4 regions of the Planococcus sp. APC 3906 genome follow, and region 4 is predicted to be linked to each of the others. Evidence: riboswitches for the same ligand, from Rfam matches in the RefSeq annotation. Region 4 holds a riboswitch; each other region holds the start of a gene.
The links. A riboswitch is a leader RNA that binds a small molecule or an ion and turns the genes downstream of it on or off. The one in region 4 is predicted to bind lysine.

Region 1 (4,990 bases), on a different contig from region 4:
ATATTATCATAAATATTGCGCCCTTCGACAATCGCCGCTTTGATGGTTGCAAAATTATCGTCGAGCAGGATAAGGGAAGCGGCTTCTTTTGCGACGTCTGTGCCGGTGATGCCCATCGCAACGCCGATATCCGCCGTCTTGAGGGCAGGCGCATCGTTGACGCCGTCGCCAGTCATGGCGACGACGCGGCCGTTTTGCTGCAGTGCCTGGACGATCCGCAGCTTGTGTTCGGGCGTGACCCGGGCGAACACGGAAGCCTTTTCCACGACTTCCTGCAGCTGTTCCGCCGACATCTCGTCCAGCTCTTTGCCTTCCACTGCAATGCCGTCCTCGCCGGAAATGTGTAGTTTTTCGGCAATCGCCAGCGCTGTTACCGCATGATCCCCGGTGATCATGATCGTGCGGATACCGGCGTTCCAGCATTCCTGTATGGCGGCTTTCACTTCCTCGCGCGGCGGATCGATCATCCCCTCGAGCCCGATGAACACGAGGTCCTTTTCAATTTCCTGCTCGGTAAAAATGTCTTTCTGAGGGGGCAGCGGTTTATAGGCAATCGCCATCGTGCGGAGCGCATTGCTGGCCATGCCAATTACCGCGCGTTCCACTTCGGCAGCCCGTTCAGCAGTGAGCGGCAGCTGCTGCGCGCCCCATCGAATCGAACCGCAGTGGGTGGCCAACAGATCAGGAGCCCCTTTTGTCACTGCGAGAAGCTGCCCGTTCCTGTCTTTGACAATGACGCTCATCATTTTGCGTTCAGAGTCAAAAGGCAGCTCCTGGACCACGGTGAAATTTTCCATGAGCCATTTTTCGCTTATGCCCGCTTTCATCGCGGCCACGACCATGGCGCCTTCGGTCGGATCTCCCTCGATGGCGTATTCCTTGTCTTTCTTAAAAACTTTCGCGTTATTGCATAACATCCCATATAAAAGGAGCTCATGCAGCGCAGGGACGCCTTGCAATTCGACGGGGGTGCCTGCTTCAAAAAAACGGCCATCCGGCTCGTACCCGGTTCCCTCGACCGTCCATTCCTGCCCGCCGCTCCATAAATGTGTAACGGTCATTTCGTTTTCAGTCATTGTGCCGGTCTTGTCCGAGCAAATGACAGAAGCGCTGCCCAGAATCTCAACAGCCGGCAGTTTACGGACCACTGCGTCTTTTTTGATCATCCGCTGGACGCCAATCGACAAGGCAATGGTGACGACAGCCGGCAGGCCTTCGGGAACCGCGGCGACAGCAAGCGACAAGCCCGCAAAAAAGATCGTGTAAAAATCGTTGCCGCGCCATACACCGATGGCAACGACTAACAGCGTCAGCAGCAAAGCGGCGATGATCAGGATTTTCCCGAGCTGCCCGAGCTTGCGCTGCAGCGGCGTATCCATCCCTTCGGACGCCTGCAAAAGCCCCGCAATCTGCCCGACTTCGGTGTTCATGCCGGTACTGACGGCCACCCCGACGCCGCTGCCTCTTGTCACCAATGTTCCCATGAACGCCATATTGCTGATGTCCGCCAGGTTCGGGTCGACAATCGCCAGCGATTCGGTCCGCTTCGCAGCGGGCATCGATTCACCGGTCAGTGCGGATTCCTCGATTTCCAGGCTGGCCGCTTCAATCAGCCGCACGTCCGCTCCGATGCGGTCGCCGCTGGAGAAACGTATTACATCACCCGGCACAATTTCGCGCGAAGGCAGGCGTGCCCATTTCTCGCTGCGCAGCACTTGGACTTGGGGAGCTGAAAGTTTTTTCAGCGCTTCCAGTGATTTTTCGGCTTTGCGGTCCTGATAGAAGCCTAGGGAGGCGTTGAGGATGACGATCAACACAATCGCAGCCGCGTCAATCCATTCGCCAAGGACGGAAGAGATAACGGCAGCGGCCAATAGCACCACAATCATCAAGTCCGTGAATTGGCTGAAGAAAGACAGGAGCAGGGACTGCTTTTTGGCTTCAGCCAATACATTGAAGCCGTGCTTGTCTTGGCGCAGCCGGGCTTCTTCAGCGCTTAATCCGTGCAACGGATCGGTTTTGACTGCCTCCAGCAATTGCGCCCGGTCCATCTCGTGAAAATCCATGGCCAACTCTCCCTCCGTTTTCTGGCGTTCAATGGATAACACCATCCTAAATAAATTGAATATTCGAATTAATTATAACAGCTCCAGATTCTATGGACAGCTTTGATTGATGGCAAGGTCCAGCAGTCGAGCGTGGAATGGAATTTAGGGCGGCGTTGACAGGAAAAAAGTAATAATGTAGACTATGAAAAACAAGTGAATATAACCTCACTTTCCGGTGAGGTAGAGGCGCGGGATTTATTAGTCCATAGAAGAGTTTGAGAAGCAAGGATGCTATGGAGAAGGAAAGACCGCCGAAGTTTGTAATAGTTCTCATTATTACTTGCTGGGTCTGCAGTGAACAATTGCAGGACTGCCGCATGGGACTCCCAGTCTGATGCGGTGTGCTATCTCGATACGGGAAAAGAGGATTTAGGGCAACTATGCATATAGCGATCTGAGTCTATCTCAGGTCTTTTTTTGTACATAGCTGCCCTTTTTGCTGTATTCAGAACTATTTTACAGAACACACGAGGGGGAGAATGAGAAGATGAAAAAGAAATCAGGGTTGATGTTAACGGCTATGCTGTCACTGGGTATGCTGCTTGCGGGATGTGGGTCGGAAGAAGGCGCATCGTCGGGCGGCGGTTCGAGTGAAGAAGGCAAGACATTTAAAGTAGGGATGGAAGCGGGCTACGCGCCGTTCAACTGGACGCAGAGCGATGATTCCAATGGCGCTGTGAAGATTTCCGGCAATGCGGAATATGCGGGCGGCTACGATGTGGAAATCGCGAAACAAATCGCGGAAGATCTCGGGATGGAACTGGAAATCGTCAAAACGGAATGGGACGGCTTGGTGCCGGCACTGAACTCCGGCAAGATTGATGCCATTGTTGCGGGCATGTCCCCGACAGCAGAACGCAAAGAAACCATCGACTTTTCCGATCATTATTACACATCGGAATTGGTGATGGTCGTGAAAAAAGGCGGCGAATTTGAAGGCGCGAGCACATTGGCAGATTTCAACGGCGCGAAAGTCACAGCGCAATTGAACACGTTCCATTACTCGGTCATCGACCAGATCGAAGGCGTATCCAAAGAAACGGCAATGGAAAGCTTCCCGGCAATGCGGGTTGCACTTGAGTCCGGCATAATCGACGGCTACGTTTCAGAGCGCCCGGAAGCGGTCAGTGCTTCCGCTGCCAACGAAAACTTTGCAATGGTGGAATTCACGGACGGCTTTGAAACGTCAGAAGACGACACAGCGGTTGCAGTCGGCTTGGAAAAAGGCAGTGAGTTCACGGAGCAGATCAACGAAACATTGGCTGGCATCTCGGAAGAGCAGCGCCAGGAAATCATGGATACAGCGATCCAAAACCAACCAGCTGCCCAATAAAGCTTAGGCGGTGCCGGCTGCAGCTAAATGCAGCCGGCTTTAAATTTTTTTAGGAGGAAAACCATGAGTCTTGAATGGGTTATCACGATACTTACAAACAACTGGCCGATGTTCCTGCGCGGAGCCGGCATGACGCTGCTGATTTCCATCATCGGCACGCTGATCGGCGCCGCTATCGGGTTGATCATCGGCATCGTCAACACCATTCCGATGCCGGAGCGCGGCGTGAAGCGCCTGTTCCAGAAAACGATCAATTTCCTGCTGTCCGCGTATGTGGAATTTTTCCGCGGCACGCCGATGATCGTACAGGCGATGGTCATTTTCTACGGCTCGGCGATGGCGTTCGGCATTGATATGGATGTCTTTACGGCGGCGATATTCATCGTCTCGATCAATACCGGCGCATACATGGCAGAGATTGTCCGCGGCGGCATCATTTCGGTCGACAAAGGACAGTTCGAAGCGGCACAGGCAATCGGCATGAACCATTTCCAGACGATGATGAATGTCGTCATGCCGCAGGTCGTGCGCAACATCCTGCCGGCAACCGGCAACCAATTCGTCATTAACATCAAGGATACGGCCGTATTGAACGTCATCGGTGTGACGGAATTATTTTTCCAGACCAAATCGGTGTCGGGCAATAATTTCCGGTATTTCGAATCGTTCTTCATTGCCTGCGTCTTGTACTTTGTCATGACGTTCACCATCACATTGCTGCTGCGCAAGCTTGAGCGCAAGATGGCGGGGCCGTCCAATTACAGCATGATCGGCGGACTGCCGATGCAAGTGGTCACTCCGGAAGACACGGAGCACAAAATCAAAGAATAAGAAATCCGCAGAAGCAGAAGAGGAGACCTTATGGAAAAAGTAATTGAAATCCAGCATTTAAGCAAATCCTTCGGAACGAATGAAGTGTTGAAAGATATCGATTTCTCTGTCAGCAAAGGGGAAGTGGTATGCGTCATCGGGTCCTCGGGATCCGGGAAATCGACGCTGCTCCGCTGCGTCAACCTGCTCGAAAAACCGAGCGGCGGCAAGATCATCTACAACGGAAAAAATATTCTCGATGCCCATCATAACATCCATTCCTACCGCACGAAGCTCGGCATGGTGTTCCAGCAATTCAATTTGTTCAACAACCACAACGTCCTGAACAATTGCGTCGTCGGGCAGATCAAGGTGCTGAAGCGCAAACGGCAGGACGCCGAAAAGACCGCGAAGAAATTCCTGCACGTCGTGGGCATGGACCAATACGTCAACGCGAAGCCGGAACAGCTTTCCGGAGGCCAGAAACAGCGTGTGGCGATTGCGCGCGCGTTGTCGATGGAGCCCGAGGTCATGCTGTTCGACGAGCCGACTTCGGCACTTGATCCGGAAATGGTCGGTGAAGTGCTGAAAGTCATGAAAGACTTAGCAAAAAGCGGGCTGACGATGCTCATTGTCACGCACGAAATGGAATTCGCTAAAGAAGTCGCAGACCGGGTCGTCTTTATGGACAAAGGCGTCATTGTGGAAGAAGGGCCGCCGGAACAGATTTTCAACCATC
Region 2 (4,990 bases), on a different contig from region 4:
TGAAAATACGGTTCGCCAATTCAATACCTTTTTTTACACCTGCGAATAGAATTCCCAGCGTGATGGCCCATACAAGCACCAAGGGAATGAATACACCCCAAACAATTCCGCCAGTTTGCCCTGGTGTCACTGTCAATTGAAGGAAATCGTTGAAAAGAAACGCCTCTGTATCAGTGCCCCACGCTTGATTGAATGAGAAAATCGTATAGCGCATAGACCAAGCGATGATGACAGCGTAATAGGTGGATATGACAAAGGAGACAAATACTGCCCACCAGCCCAGCCACTCCATTTTCTTGCCGCCCATTCTAAAGAATGACAACGGTGCGGATCCACGGTATTTATGCCCAATGGTGAATTCCAGAATTAGAATTGGTATCCCTGCGGTCAACAGAGCGAATAAGTACGGTATAAAGAATGCTCCTCCACCATTTTCATAGGCAACGTATGGAAAACGCCAGATGTTCCCCAAACCTACCGCCGAGCCGACTGCCGCCAAGATAAAACCGGCGCGTGTGCCCCATTGCGAACGTTCCATTTTTCTTCCCCCCTTTTTTGTCTGCTCCCATTTTTCTTACAGAAAAATAGGAAGTTTGTTTATTTTCAGATTATTGACTAATCTAAAATCAGTATAACTATGGGACCCTTTAAAGTAAAGATAATTCCGGAAATTTTTTCTTAAAAACTATTGCGGCAATAATAAAAAAGCAGAGATTTAAAATCTCTGCTTTCAAATTCACTAGCTATTTGCTTGTTTCTCTAAAATTGTAGTCCGTTTTGACCAGACAATGAATAATACTGCTAAAATGACGATCACTGTCAGCAACGACCACAGGAGTGAGCCGGTAAAACCTATGACGATATACCCGACAGCCGCAATAGCAGCTGATACCAATGCATACGGCAATTGCGTCATGACGTGGTCCATGTGGTTGCTTCCTGCCCCAGTCGATGAAAGAATGGTCGTGTCGGAGATTGGCGAACAATGATCTCCAAACACAGCGCCTGCTAGAACTGCTGCAAGTGCTGGCAACAATAATTCCGGTGCGGCTTGTGCCATGATATTGCCGGCAATCGGAAGCAAAATCCCGAAAGAGCCCCATGATGTTCCTGTCGAGAAGGCCATGACTCCTGCTAATGCGAATAAAAGCACAGGAAGGATCTCAATCGGCATATTGCTTTCAGTTACAAAATCAGCCAAATACAGCCCTGTTTCCAGTGCGCCGATCAAATAACTCAACGACCAGGCGAAGATTAAAATCAGCACAGCCCCAAGCATTGAACGCACACCTTCAAAGATGCCTTTTCCAACCCATGACGCTTTTGCCGTTTTGTTGTGCTTGAATTGGCGAACGTATAAGAGGATGGAAGAAATTGCACCCAATAAGCCACCCGCCATCAATGAAGCCGGAACATCCGTGTTTTCAAAAATTGCCCAGATATCCAAGGTTTGCCCTGCATTCTGATAGCCGGTCCAAACCATTGCGCCAATCGTTCCTGCAACCAGCAAGATAATTGGCAAAAGCAGATCTGTCACACGGCCGTGGCCATGAACCGGGAAGTCTTCTTTCATCTCACCCGGAATCGTTTTCTTGGCATCGAATAATTCGCCCGTGGTAATAGCGCGTGTTTCGTGTTTTTTCATCGCACCGAAATCGACATCGCGCACTGCGACGAAAAAGACGATTGCCAATGCTGCAACCACATAGAAATTCATCGGAGCCATCCAGATGAACGCTTCAAGTGCGGACATCTGAACGAAAGTCTGTGCCGACAAGATGCTGGCGATGATTCCGATGATAGCCGCTCCCCAGCTGGAAACTGGCGAAACCACACAAACAGGTGCAGCTGTCGAATCGATGAAATAAGCCAGTTTGGCGCGTGAAATTTTGTAGCGGTCCGTAATCGGGCGCGCTACTTGGCCAACTGCCAGCGCATTGAAATAATCATCGATGAAAATGACCATTCCGAGAACGACTGTCAGCACTTTTGCGCCTCGGCGCGTTTTGATGCGCTCAGATGCCCAGTCGGCAAATGCCATGCTGCCGCCTGACAGGCTGACAAACGCGGTGATGATTCCGAGCAAGAACAAGAACAGCAAGATAAAGACGTTGTACGCATTAAATCCGCCGTCCCAGAATGTGATGGCAAACGAATTGAAGATTTCCGCAGCGGCCTCTACCGGCGCGAAAGAAGTCAAGATGAACGCCGCAGCGACAATTCCGGCACCAAGTGATAAGAGAACTCGTTTTGTCAGCAGAACCATGACGATTGCCACAATTGGGGGTAAAATCGAAAAAATAGTGTTTTCCATGTTAAATTCCTCCTTTTTTAATAGGATGGAAGAGAAAGTAAGAAAAAAAGGCTGATTGTTCCCTATGGATACAATCAGCCTTCTACAATTCGTCTGTGCGGTAAAACATCAAACAACCCTGTAGCCCTTCATCTATGCTAAAACACAGACGACAGTGACATTCTTCTTCAGAATGCCCCCAGCCTCTTTTTCAGTGACAGCTGAAAAAGAAACTTCGGCAAAACTCCCTTTCGGATGCGAGCAACCATGTCAACCTTCCGCACCTTACTGATAAGCCTTGCAGCCTCTACCCATCGATATTGAATTCATTAAAAGCATAGCGCACAATATTAATGAAATCAAATGAATGTCAACTCCGAATTTTCACTTATCTTACCGGTTTCGTACGGAAAAATTGGCTAAAGACATCCCGCAGAAATTCAGGCATGAAATAAGTTTTTGGAGCTCGCTTCAACTCCGGGAAGAAATAACCGAATGTGAACATATCAAGTGTGATTAAATTGAACATTTCATCATGCCGCGCGCGGCGGCCGCCAATAAAGAGCTCATGTTCGACCAATGAAAAATTGACGCGGATCATGTTGCCGAAAACCGCTCCCCTGAACCCCATCCCTTTCAATTCAATTTTTGGCCATTCGGCATTCAACGACTGCAGGTAGATTTCCTTCAGCTCCGCTCCGCTTAACTCAATCAGGCACAAATTGATCGGATGCGGCAGCATTTTATGGAAGTCATAGCGCGTCATCTCACCGAGCGGCATATCTTCCATAAATAGCCCGGCATTGAATAATGCACAATCAGCACCGGAATATTCGATCATTGCCTGCCCAAAAAGTTCAGCAAGCTCCGAGTCCTTAAACCATTCCGCTTTCAATGCCTTTTCATTATAAAAAACCGGTTCGTTCAATTGCATTTTGCCTTCCTCGATGAGCATGTCGTTGAACCCTTCATCTTTGCTGCGCAAATCAGCCGTTTCAATCAGCTCGGCTTCGCGCTCTCCCGTATCAGGGTCGATGGTGATATGGCCAATGAACATGCCGAACTTCCCTGCAGCGCCGAGCAGCGAGCCATTGATCATTTTTCCTTCGTGGAAAATATGATGGGTGTGCGCGCCAAGAATAATATCCAAGTCGCTGCACATTTCAGCCAACAGTTCATCTTCCCTGATGCCGAGATGCGACAGGCAGACGATAAAATCGACGTTCCCTTTCAACTCTGCAGCCGCTTCGATGATTGATTGCTTTGCATCAGATACCGTCCAGCCAAGGCGTTTGTAAAAAGGCGTGAATTCCGCAGTCGCCCCCACCAAACCGATTTTCCGCCCTTCTGCAGTCCTTATGACCTTGGAGGGCTTTGCCCAAGTTGGACGCAGGCCATCCGCAGTGAAAAGATTCGAAACTACCACATCAAAATCCGCTTGAATATATAATTCGTCCAGCTCTTCTTTCGACAATGTAATGCCTTCGTTGTTTCCGATGGTCACTGCATCATAGCCAGCATCGTTCAGAAGATCCACATTGCCCTTTCCAGCAGTTCCTTCTGTAAAGGGGTGCGAGCGGTCAACATGGTCGCCAATGTCCAAAATCAGGCATGTATCGCCCGTTTCCTCATGCCAGCGCTTGCGTTCATGCAAAAAGGCACGGATCTCCGGCCAATGCGAAAAATGGCTATGCAGATCATTTGTATGATAAATATGAATGGTTTCCCCCATGTTCTGCACCTCTTTAAAAACTGAATAATCCTTCGTAAATCGAACGCAAGCCAAGGATCAGCAATGCGATCCGTAAAATGACGACAAGCGTCTCTGATTTCATCTTTTTGTTCAATGAAGCGCCTATTTTTGCGCCGATGTATGCCGAAGGTACAATCGCCAGTGTGTAAATCCAAGGCACATTGCCCAGCGAAATATGCGTGATGGAATTGATGATCGAAGATAAGAACACCATCAGCATCGATGTACCAACCGCGACATGCGGCGGGAACAAAAATAGCAAAATCATCGCTGGCACCATGATGGAGCCTCCGCCGATGCCGAACAGCCCTGAAGCGAAACCGACGCCGAATGTCAACAACAACGCGAACCAGATGGGATAGCCATAAATGTATTCCTTGTTCATCGAATCCGTGAACGTATTCTTTTTGCCGTTCTCGACAAACCAGTAAACGGCCTTTAATTTGTCGCGAACCAATAATAGCAAGGATAGGAAAACCAATAGAATTCCAAAGTATAAATTGAATGATGGCAAATCGAGCCCTTTATTGACAAAGGCGCCCACGACTGTACCCGGTGCGCTGCCCGCAAAAAAGATGAGCGCGCTCCGGTAGTCGACCGTCTTGACTTTCATATAAGATAAAGTAGACGACAAGCCGGTGAAAATCATCATGATGACAGATAGACCGACGATTTGCTGAGGGCTTAAATCAGGGAAGAAAGCGACGGCGGTACCGAGGAACAGCATCGCCGGCACCAGAATCACGCCGCCTCCGAGGCCTATCAGCGCTCCTACAATGCCCGAAAATAACCCAGCAATCGCCAGTAATACGAACTCCATTAAAATCCTCCTTCAAATAAATCCAGTTGCTTGGCAGACAAACCATTGAATTCCAAGCCATTCATGCTTTGAAACTGCTTTGCATCTCCAGCAGCGTGGCCGCCGGAATTATTATTGAATATGA
Region 3 (4,990 bases), on a different contig from region 4:
GGAATTGGCGGGTAAACTTTTGGGCGAAACTGAAGGTGAAGGTACTGTTGCCCGAATGGGAGGAGAAGAATTCATTATTCTGATGCCGGGTTATAGCATTGAGTGGGCAGAAGAACTCGGTGAGAAGCTATGCAGAAACCTGGAAATGGCCGATTGGCAGCATGTTCCGATCACTGTCAGCATAGGTGTTACAAACTACCAGCCTGGAGACACAGCCACAAAGCTTTTTGCGCGCGTAGACAAAGCGCTTTATGCATCCAAAAATGCAGGTCGCAATTGTGTGACGGTCGGTTGAGTGGGCTCGCTTTTATTTCCCGGGCAATAATTTCATGAAAGTTTTTAGCGGGAAAATTTGGTGTATCCTAAACCCTTTATTGGCAGGTATAATAATGACAAAGAATGATTAATGCTACTCCAGGGGGTACCACATGAAAAGGGAAATTACATTGCTTGGCCAACGGGTGGAAGAAGATAAATATTTAATCGCCCAATTGATTCAGGAAGAGGCATTTAAAGATGCTGCTCCGTCGGATATCGCAGGCTATGAAGAACTATTGAAAGCGGTTGTGGAATTCCGTTCAGGGCTGATCGGCTTGATCGGAAAATCCATCAAGAATTTCTTGGATCCGCAAAAAGCGTATGATGAAATTACAGAATGGGGCCATGCCACCGGGAATTATTTCCTGAAAGAAGGCATCATGCTCGACAGCGCTTTGGCAGAAACGAATATTTACCGCAAGCATATCAGCAAAGTCATCAAGTCGGAAGCTGTCCACGAAGGCATCGAACTTGAAGTGCTTTTCGACGTTATGGAATTTTTCCACAGCCTGCTCGATCATGCGGCGTATTCTTATAGCTTCGCTTACATCAATTCGTATCAAAAAAATCTCGAAGAAGCGCGGAAAGAGTATTTAGAACTGTCTTCGCCAGTCGTGCCCGTCAATGACGAAATTGCGATTTTGCCTCTTATCGGGGCAATCGAGGTGGACCGCGCAGAGCACATTCTGGAGAAAACGCTTCTATCGGTTGGAAACTTGGACGTTTCTACGTTAATCATTGATTTGTCGGGCGTCGTGAAAGTCGATACGATGGTGGCGCAACAAATCATCCGGCTGGTCGAATCGCTGAAACTGATCGGCGTGCACGCAGTCCTGACCGGCATCCGGCCAGAAATAGCGCAGACGATTACGCATTTAGGCGTTGATGTCCGGCAGCTGGCGCTTGGCGGCAGCTTGAAGCAAGCCTTTAAAAAACTGACTGCTGAAATTTGATGCAAAAAACCCGCTGAAGCCTTCGCTTCAGCGGGTTTATTTTTAATTATTGTGTAGTTGCCGTTTTTACGACCGGCGCTAAAGTTTCTTGTAACGTCAGTGTTTCTTGTTCCGTCAACGGAATCATCGGCAAGCGTACACCGCCGACCGCTATGCCTGCCCAGTTTAGGGCTGATTTAACAGGAACCGGATTCGGTGCAGCAAATAGCGCATTCATGGCTGGCAGGAGTGTGCGGTGAAGCTGCGCGGCTTTTGCTGTGTCGCCGGCTTTAAAGCTCGAAATCATCTCTTGCATTTCACGGCCGATGATGTGGGCGGCTACAGAAACGATGCCAGCTCCGCCGATGGCAAGTAGCGGAAGCGTCAAGCCGTCATCGCCGCTGTATAAACTGAACGTATCCGGTGTGCGCTCAATAATCTCGGCTGCTGCGTCCAGGCTGCCGCTTGCTTCTTTGATGGAGACGATGTTGTCGATTTCCGATAAGCGCACAATGGTGTCGACCGACAGATTGACGACGCTGCGCCCCGGAATATTGTATAGCATGACTGGCAGATGAGTGGCTGCTGCAATCGCTTGGAAATGCTGGAACATGCCTTCTTGTGAAGGTTTGTTGTAATATGGTGTCACCAGCATGATGGCATCAGCGCCCGCTTCTTCTGCGCCGCGCGTCAACGTGATTGAAGCACGTGTGTTGTTTGAGCCGGTTCCCGCAATGACGGGGATGCGGCCTTGGACCGTGTCGACGACAAACTTGAAAAGATCGATTTTTTCGTCCGCTGATAAAGTCGGCGATTCGCCTGTAGTGCCGGCTACCACCAATGCATCGCTCCCGGTTTCAATCAAATGTTCCACTAAGGCTGCAGTTGCTGGGAAATCGATGTCGCCGCTTGCGTCAAAAGGCGTCACCATTGCTGTCACTACTTGTCCGAAATTCATAAATACCACCCTTTTCTCATTTTTTTAGTCTGTTGTATTGTCTGCTGCTGCGTTGATCGTGCGTAATCAGAGGCTGCAAGCGTATCGGAAAAACAAAAAAGCAGCAACGAGGGGTCTCGTTGCTGCGATAGGATTGGCGTGTAAAGCGCCCAATCCATGCGTCAGATAGCCCCCCATATAGTCTCCTATATGACAGTCCTGCATTTGTTTAATGCAGACCCAGCAGCTTCGGCAATGAGCGCCTGGCCACTTCGGCAAATCCCCCTTTCAACAGCTGTCGCCGGATCTCATCATCCTCGAACTGTTTACTGATGGTTTTTGCGCCTCTATCCTCACTCCGAAAAAGCGGAGCAAGAAATTATTGAATTAGCTAGACTTTACCAAATTCCTGCTTGAATTGCAAGTATGCAAGGCTTGATTACACAAAGAATCGAGGAGATTTTGATGGACGAACGCCAATACGACCACGACCTGAATATCCATACTGCGGGCATCCAGCAGGGATTCCATGATTCTTTCCATTACAATCGCTACGAGCCGACACCATACGGACTGCTTGAGACATTGTTCAACAACCACCGCTTATCGGAAACCGACCAGCTTGTCGATTTCGGCTCCGGCAAAGGACGCCTCAATTTTTTGGTGCACCATTTGTTCGGTGCGGCAACAACTGGTGTGGAAATGGATCAAGGCCTTCACCAACTGGCTTGTGAAAACCTGGAATCATACGTGCAAAAGCGGCCCACGGCAAAAGGGAGGATCCGTTTCACATGCACGCTTGCTGAACAATACCGGATCCATCCCCGCGACAATAAATTCTATTTTTTCAACCCGTTTTCCGTTCAGATTTTCATCTCGGTCATCAATAATATCCTGAAGTCCACAGAACGCTCGCCGCGGCCTGTCGAGCTGATCTTATTCTTCCCGTCAGATGATTACATTGGCTATTTAGAGCATAGCACGGCATTTGAACAATTCCGGGAAATCGAACTGCCGGGAGTAGAAGGCGATTTAAGAGAGCGATTTTTAATTTATCGACTCCTTTAAAATGGATTAAAAGCAGTACCGAACGGGGTATAGCTTATTAAAAGTGATTGGCGAGGAGAGGGAAAAGATGAAATGGAAAGGCAGAGCGGGCAGCGGCAACGTTGAAGACAGGAGAGGCAGAGGGGGCGGAGGCGGAGGCCTGATTGCCGGAGGCGGCATCGGCGGCTTGCTTATTGTCTTGCTGATATCATTTCTCGGAGGCGACCCGGACGCCATATTGGATACAATGGGCGGCGCCCAGCAATCAAATGAACCTTATGTGGCTACCCAAGAAGAAGAGGAACTGGCGGAATTTGTATCGGTCGTTCTCGCGGATACCGAACAGGTATGGACGGAAGTGTTCGCAGAAGAAGGCTTGGAATATGAGGAGCCGACCTTGGTGCTTTATACAGGCAGCGTCGATTCGGCATGCGGCACAGCTGGCGCATCAGTAGGGCCATTTTATTGCCCCGGCGACCAGAAACTCTACATCGATTTGAGCTTCTATGAAGAATTGCAGACACAGTTCCAGGCGCCCGGGGATTTCGCGATGGCTTATGTCGTTGCGCATGAAGTGGGGCATCACGTGCAAAATCTGCTCGGCACGATGGGCAAGGTACAGCCGATGCGCAATAAGCTGAGTGAGGAAGACTATAACGAATTGCAAGTGAAGCTTGAATTGCAGGCAGATTATTATTCCGGCGTCTGGGCGCATCATGCGCAAGGCATGGACCTTCTTGAAGAAGGAGACTTGGAAGAAGCGATGACGGCAGCGAGTGCGGTGGGCGATGATACGATCCAGAAGCGCTCACGCGGTTATGTCGTGCCGGAAAGCTTTACGCACGGCACGTCGGAGCAGCGCAAGCGCTGGTTCTATAAAGGCTTTGAACATGGCGATCTGCGCAACGGCAATACGTTCAACGCAAAAGGGCTTTGACGCGCCAATAGTTGATATTTTCGGCGATGTGATTCATTATTGAAATAGACAGTCTTTTCGCCTTGCGGCGGAGGGAAATTAAGTTCTGTGAAGGAAGTAAATCCATGCATGAAGAAAATATAACGCGTCTGCACATCGACGGCCGGGAAATCATTCTCATCGGTACAGCACACGTTTCGCGCCAAAGCGCGGTGCAGGTCAAAGAAGTCATTGAAGCGGAGCGGCCGGATTCGGTTTGCATCGAGCTGGACGCTCAGCGCTACCAGTCGGTGACTGACAAGAGCAAGTGGAAAGAAACCGATATTTTCAAAGTCATCAAGGAAAAGAAATCGAGCTTGCTGCTGATGAATTTGGCCATTTCCTCGTTCCAGAACCGTTTGGCCGATCAGTTCGGCATCAAGCCGGGGCAGGAAATGCTTCAAGGCATTGAGTCCGCCAAAGAAACCGGCGCCGAGCTGGTGCTTGCCGACCGCAACATCCAGGTCACGTTTTCCCGCATCTGGAGCAATATCGGCTTTATGGGCAAAGCGCAGCTGCTGACATCTGTGTTCTACAGCATTTTCAGCAGCGAAACGATTTCAGAGGAAGACCTTGAAAAGATGAAATCGCAAGATACGCTGAATGCGGTCTTGAACGATTTCACCAAATCGTTTCCAAAACTGAAAAAGCCGCTCATCGATGAACGGGATCAATACCTTGCCCAAAAGATCAAAGATGCGCCAGGCCAAAAAGTGGTCGCGGTGCTTGGCGCTGCTCACGTACCGGGAATTACACAGGAAATCCACCGCGAACACGATTTGGAGAAATTATCAGAAGTGC
Region 4 (4,990 bases):
TTCAGACTGCGTGATTCCCCAAGTAACCAAGAATGACCATAAGCCGTTCGCCAAGTGGAACGTCGCTGCCAATACACCCAAGATGTAGAATACCAGCATAGCCGGGTTGTCGAGGATGTTGGCCATCATGTTGAAGTCTGCTTCAGCAGCATTGCCGATAGCGACTTGGAAACGCGTTTCAAACACGTGCCATGCGATGAAGATTACCAGGAAAATTCCTGTATAGCGCTGTGCCACGAACAATGTGTTGCGCATGTAGCTGTAATGCCCCACATTATTTTTCGAAGTGAACGCTATGTATAGACCGTAGAACGCATGGTACATCAACGGTAAATAAATAACGAAGATCTCCAAGAAGATTACGAACGGCAAGCTCGCCATGAAATGGGAAGCTGTGTTAAACGCTTCCACGCCTTGTGTCGCAAAATGGTTGACGATTAAGTGCTGCGTCAAGAACAATCCGATTGGAATGATCCCCAATAGTGAGTGCAGCCTGCGCATTAAAAATTCTCGATTATCCAAAATTTTACCTCCCTTAGGCGTTAATGGGCAGCAAAAAGAGCAATCGATATGTTACGAAAGCATCCATTGACTGCTATTATCATCATGATACAATAATATGACATATTTATTGTACTCCGCACCAATAGGAGCGTCAAGGCAACTTGCCTCATTACTAACAGTTTCATCCTTTAATTTATTATATTGAAAGTGGGTTCAACATGACTGTCACAGACACAGATTTTAACGGAAAATTCGGCTTGGAAGTTCTACGGGAACACGTAATCCCTGATATTCTCGGGCGCCACCAACCGGATATCCTATACTGGGCCGGCAAATCGCTTGCCCGCAAATTCCCACTGGCATCGCTGGACGAGGCATCGGACTTTTTCAGGCAAGCCGGCTTCGGCGAGCTGACACTTGAGCGTTCGGCTAAAGGCGAAACCGTGCTGCACCTTGCTGCGCCTGGGCTGGAGCATCGTTGCTTCAAGCTCGAAGCCGGATTTTTGGCACAGCAAAAACAGAATATTGACGGTTTTATGACAGAAGCTTATGAAGAGCCACTCGGCAAGAAAAAGGGCGTTCGCATCACGTTGAAAACGGATACGCGCGATAAAGTTTAATCATCCCGATATAGAAAAAGGCAAGTTCACCAATGTGAACTCGCCTTTTTTTATATCGTTAAACCGAAGGCGCTGTGGAGCGCGTTCGCGGATTGATTCATGTCCGATTCGGGCACAACAACGGAGATCTTGATTTCCGAAGTGGAGACCATTTTCACAGGGATGCCTTCTAACCGAAGGATATCAAACATTTGGGCAGCGACACCGGGATTGGATACCATGCCGGAGCCGACGATGGAAACTTTCGATAAGCCGACTTCATACGTTGCTGCCAGGAATCCGATTTCTTCTTGCCGCTCAGCGAGCACCCGGCGCGTTTCCTCCAGGCTGTCTTCTTTGATTGAAAACGAAACCGAAGGCGGGGCATCATCTGTAATGCTCTGGACAATGATATCAACATCGATATGATGCTTCGCCAATGTCGTGAAGATGTTCGCCAGTGAACCATTGAACGCTTTTTTATAAGTAACCGTCACACGGGCGATTCCGGATTCGAACGCCACGCCTCTGACAATCAGATTTTTTTCCACAGTGATCACCTCTTGTATGATTGTTCCCGGTTCATCCGAATAACTTGCGCGGACCGATAAAGGGACATGATTGTTTTTCGCAAATTCAACCGCGCGCGGATGCAATACGCCAGCCCCTAGATTCGCCAGCTCCAGCATTTCATCGTAGGAAATCTGTTCCAGCTTGCGCGCACCGGTTACGAAGCGCGGGTCGGATGTATAGACGCCGTCGACATCGGTATAGATTTCACATTTATCCGCATGCAAGGCAGCGGCAAGCGCGACTGCCGTTGTATCAGAACCGCCACGGCCAAGCGTCGTGATATTGCCGATTTTGTCGACGCCCTGGAATCCGGCGACCACACAAAAATACCCGTCGCTCAGCGCCTGTTCGATGCGCTCGGTGTGAATCTGTTCAATGCGGGCATTGCGCGGCACGGATTCGGTTTCAATCCCCGCCTGCCAGCCGGTGAATGACAGCGCTTCGTGGCCAAGCATTTTAAAGGCCATCGCGAGCAGCGCAATCGTCACCTGTTCGCCGGTTGCCAGCAGCATGTCCATTTCCCGCTTTGGCGGCTCTGACGAGATGTCCCCTGCCAATTCGAGCAGCGTATCAGTGGTTTTGCCCATCGCCGACACGACGATGACGACACGCACGCCTTTTTCCTTTTCACGGATCGCGCGTTTTGCGACCCCGATGATTTTTTCTGGTGTTGCAACGGATGTTCCGCCAAACTTCATGACAACAGTTTTCATTCTCTCCACTCCCATATTGTAAGTGGCCCTCAACATGAATGCCGGACTGGCCGATACGCCAGCGCGGCTAGACAATAAAAAAAGGCAGCTCGCCGGATTGCCGGCAAACTACCTCTTTCATCATGCACGAATAAAAAACGTCCATGTGAGATAGCCCTCCAGAGATTGACTCTGACAGCCCTGCATTTCTTAAATGCAGAACCAGCACACGGATTTGCAAGAATCCGTACACTTCGGCGGCTGCCCCTTTCCCCATTCTTCACAGATTCTGCAAATCTCCGAATGGCTACTTTTGGCGTCCGCGCCTCTATCATCACTTTTCCAAGTGATCTAAATATGTCTTTACGATATCACGTTATTGTTCAGCTGGCAATGATTGCTGTGAAAAATGCTGTTGGATCTGGTCCGCCAGCTTGTCTGGCATGCCCGCTTCTTTCAAATCTTCCTTGCTTGCTTCTTTGATGCGTTTTACAGAACCGAAATGCTTCAATAGCTGCTGTTTGCGCTTCGGCCCGACTCCCTCCAAATCGTCCAATGCGGACTGGATCGAGTTTTTGCCGCGCAACTGGCGGTGGAACGTAATGACGAATCGATGGACTTCGTCCTGGATGCGCTGCAGCAAGTAAAACGCTTCGCTTGTGCGTTTCAGCGGCACCGCCTCCACTGGATCGCCGTACAGCAGATGCGAAGTTTGGTGTTTCGCGTCTTTGGCGAGGCCAGCAATCGGTATCGACAAGCCGAGTTCGTCTTCCACAATTTCACGGGCGGATTCGATCTGCCCCTTGCCGCCATCGATGACGATCAGGTCAGGCAGAGGAAGCCCATCTTTCAGGACCCGTGTATAGCGCCGGCGGATAACTTCGCGCATCGCTGCGTAATCATCCGGCTTCGAGGCATTGCGCGTTTTGTATTTCCGGTAATCTTTCTTCGAAGGTTTGCCGTCGATGAACGTAATCATCGCCGACACAGCGTCCGCGCCTTGGATATGCGAGTTATCAAAAGCTTCGATGCGCAGCGGCGTGGCAATGTTCAGCGCCGTGCCCAATTCTTCGCAAGCCCCGATCGTCCGCTCTTCCTGGCGTTCAAGCAGACCGAATTTCTCTTTGATTGCGATTTCCGCGTTCGTTTTCGCAAGCTGCAATAAATCCTTTTTCTTGCCGCGCTGCGGAACGAGCACACGGATATCCAGCCATTCACGGATCAATTCCGCGTCGACGCCTTCCGGCAGCAAGACTTCATTCGGTTTGACGTGATGCGGCTGTTCATAAAACTGACCGATGAACGTCAAAAACTCTTCCTGCGGGTCCCGATACAATGGAAACAGCGACACGTCCCGCTCGATCAATTTGCCTTGGCGCACAAAAAAGACTTGGACGCACATCCAGCCTTTATCAACGGCATAGCCGAAAATATCGCGGTCAGTGAAATCATTCATTGCCATTTTTTGTTTTTCCATGACGGTTTCGATATGCGCAATCTGGTCGCGGTATTCTTTTGCCCGTTCGAATTCCAGATTTTCAGCCGCTTCGGACATCTTTTCAATGAGGTCCTGTTTGACGTCGCGGAAGCCGCCGTTCAAGAATTTCGTAATGCTGTCGATCATTTCCTGATAAGTTTCTTTTTCAACCGGTTTGATGCACGGCGCCAAGCATTGGCCCATATGGTAATAAAGGCAAGCCCGGTCCGGCATCGTATGGCATTTCCGCAATGGATAAAGCCGGTCCAGCAGCTTTTTCGTCTCACTCGCCGCATAGGCATTCGGATAAGGGCCGAAATACTTGCCTTTGTCCTTTTTCACTTGCCGCGTCGTGATCAGCTTCGGATGGCGTTCGCCAGTTATTTTCAAGTACGGATAAGACTTATCGTCTTTCAGCATGATGTTGTATTTGGGATCGTGTTTTTTGATCAAATTCAATTCCAGGATCAACGCTTCGATGTCCGAGGACGTGACAATGTATTCAAAATCCTCGATTTCACCGACGAGCCGCTGTGTTTTCGCATCGTGGCTGCCCGTGAAATACGAACGCACCCGGTTTTTCAGCACTTTTGCCTTGCCGACGTAAATGACCGTATTTTGCCGGTCTTTCATCAAATAACAGCCTGGCTGGTCAGGCAGAATTGCTAATTTATGCTGGATCAATGTGTTTGCCATATTCTCACCCTATTAAAAAACCGGGTGCCATTTCTGGACCCGGTTAAGAATTATGCGTGTTGGTTAACCAATTCAGCCAATGCTTCTTTAGGGCGGAAGCCGACAACTTTATCTACAGGCTGTCCGTCTTTCATCAAAAGAAGTGTTGGAATTGACATGATGCCGTATTCGCTGGCAGTGCCTTGGTTTTCATCCACGTCCACTTTCACGATTTTCACTTTGCCGTTCATATCTGCATCCAATTCTTCAAGTACTGGAGCGATCATTTTACAAGGTCCGCACCATGCAGCCCAAAAGTCTACTAGTACTAGGCCTTCAGAAATTTCTTGTGAAAAGTTTTGGTCTGTTCCTTTAACGATAGCCATTAATAATTCCTCCTTGGGTTATAAACAAAATCTAAAACGATTATATCATGCGCTAAATGGTCTAGCTATTTATATGCCTATTGT

Region 1: linked by a shared signal. The riboswitch ahead of QMA09_RS12785 (transporter substrate-binding domain-containing protein) and the one ahead of QMA09_RS02960 (aspartate kinase) in region 4 are both predicted to bind lysine.
Region 2: linked by a shared signal. The riboswitch ahead of QMA09_RS11075 (Na+/H+ antiporter NhaC family protein) and the one ahead of QMA09_RS02960 (aspartate kinase) in region 4 are both predicted to bind lysine.
Region 3: linked by a shared signal. The riboswitch ahead of dapA (4-hydroxy-tetrahydrodipicolinate synthase) and the one ahead of QMA09_RS02960 (aspartate kinase) in region 4 are both predicted to bind lysine.

What each region holds. Positions count from the first base shown of each region.
Region 1 covers NZ_JASDCW010000022.1:45,216-50,205, forward strand. The annotation lists gene QMA09_RS12780 (cation-translocating P-type ATPase) at 1-2,066, opposite strand, end outside; lysine riboswitch at 2,282-2,463, shown strand; gene QMA09_RS12785 (transporter substrate-binding domain-containing protein) at 2,596-3,441, shown strand; gene QMA09_RS12790 (amino acid ABC transporter permease) at 3,505-4,272, shown strand; gene QMA09_RS12795 (amino acid ABC transporter ATP-binding protein) at 4,303-4,990, shown strand, end outside.
Region 2 covers NZ_JASDCW010000017.1:55,443-60,432, reverse strand. The annotation lists gene QMA09_RS11080 (sodium-dependent transporter) at 1-538, opposite strand, end outside; gene QMA09_RS11075 (Na+/H+ antiporter NhaC family protein) at 740-2,314, opposite strand; lysine riboswitch at 2,428-2,611, opposite strand; gene QMA09_RS11070 (bifunctional metallophosphatase/5'-nucleotidase) at 2,682-4,025, opposite strand; gene QMA09_RS11065 (sulfite exporter TauE/SafE family protein) at 4,039-4,866, opposite strand; gene QMA09_RS11060 (DUF72 domain-containing protein) at 4,866-4,990, opposite strand, start outside.
Region 3 covers NZ_JASDCW010000009.1:35,146-40,135, reverse strand. The annotation lists gene QMA09_RS07265 (GGDEF domain-containing protein) at 1-295, shown strand, start outside; gene QMA09_RS07260 (STAS domain-containing protein) at 429-1,271, shown strand; gene dapA (4-hydroxy-tetrahydrodipicolinate synthase) at 1,318-2,208, opposite strand; lysine riboswitch at 2,367-2,545, opposite strand; gene QMA09_RS07250 (SAM-dependent methyltransferase) at 2,653-3,255, shown strand; gene ypfJ (KPN_02809 family neutral zinc metallopeptidase) at 3,323-4,171, shown strand; gene QMA09_RS07240 (TraB/GumN family protein) at 4,276-4,990, shown strand, end outside.
Region 4 covers NZ_JASDCW010000003.1:58,285-63,274, reverse strand. The annotation lists gene QMA09_RS02970 (succinate dehydrogenase cytochrome b558 subunit) at 1-525, opposite strand, end outside; gene QMA09_RS02965 (YslB family protein) at 723-1,124, shown strand; gene QMA09_RS02960 (aspartate kinase) at 1,175-2,389, opposite strand; lysine riboswitch at 2,533-2,707, opposite strand; gene uvrC (excinuclease ABC subunit UvrC) at 2,745-4,541, opposite strand; gene trxA (thioredoxin) at 4,592-4,906, opposite strand.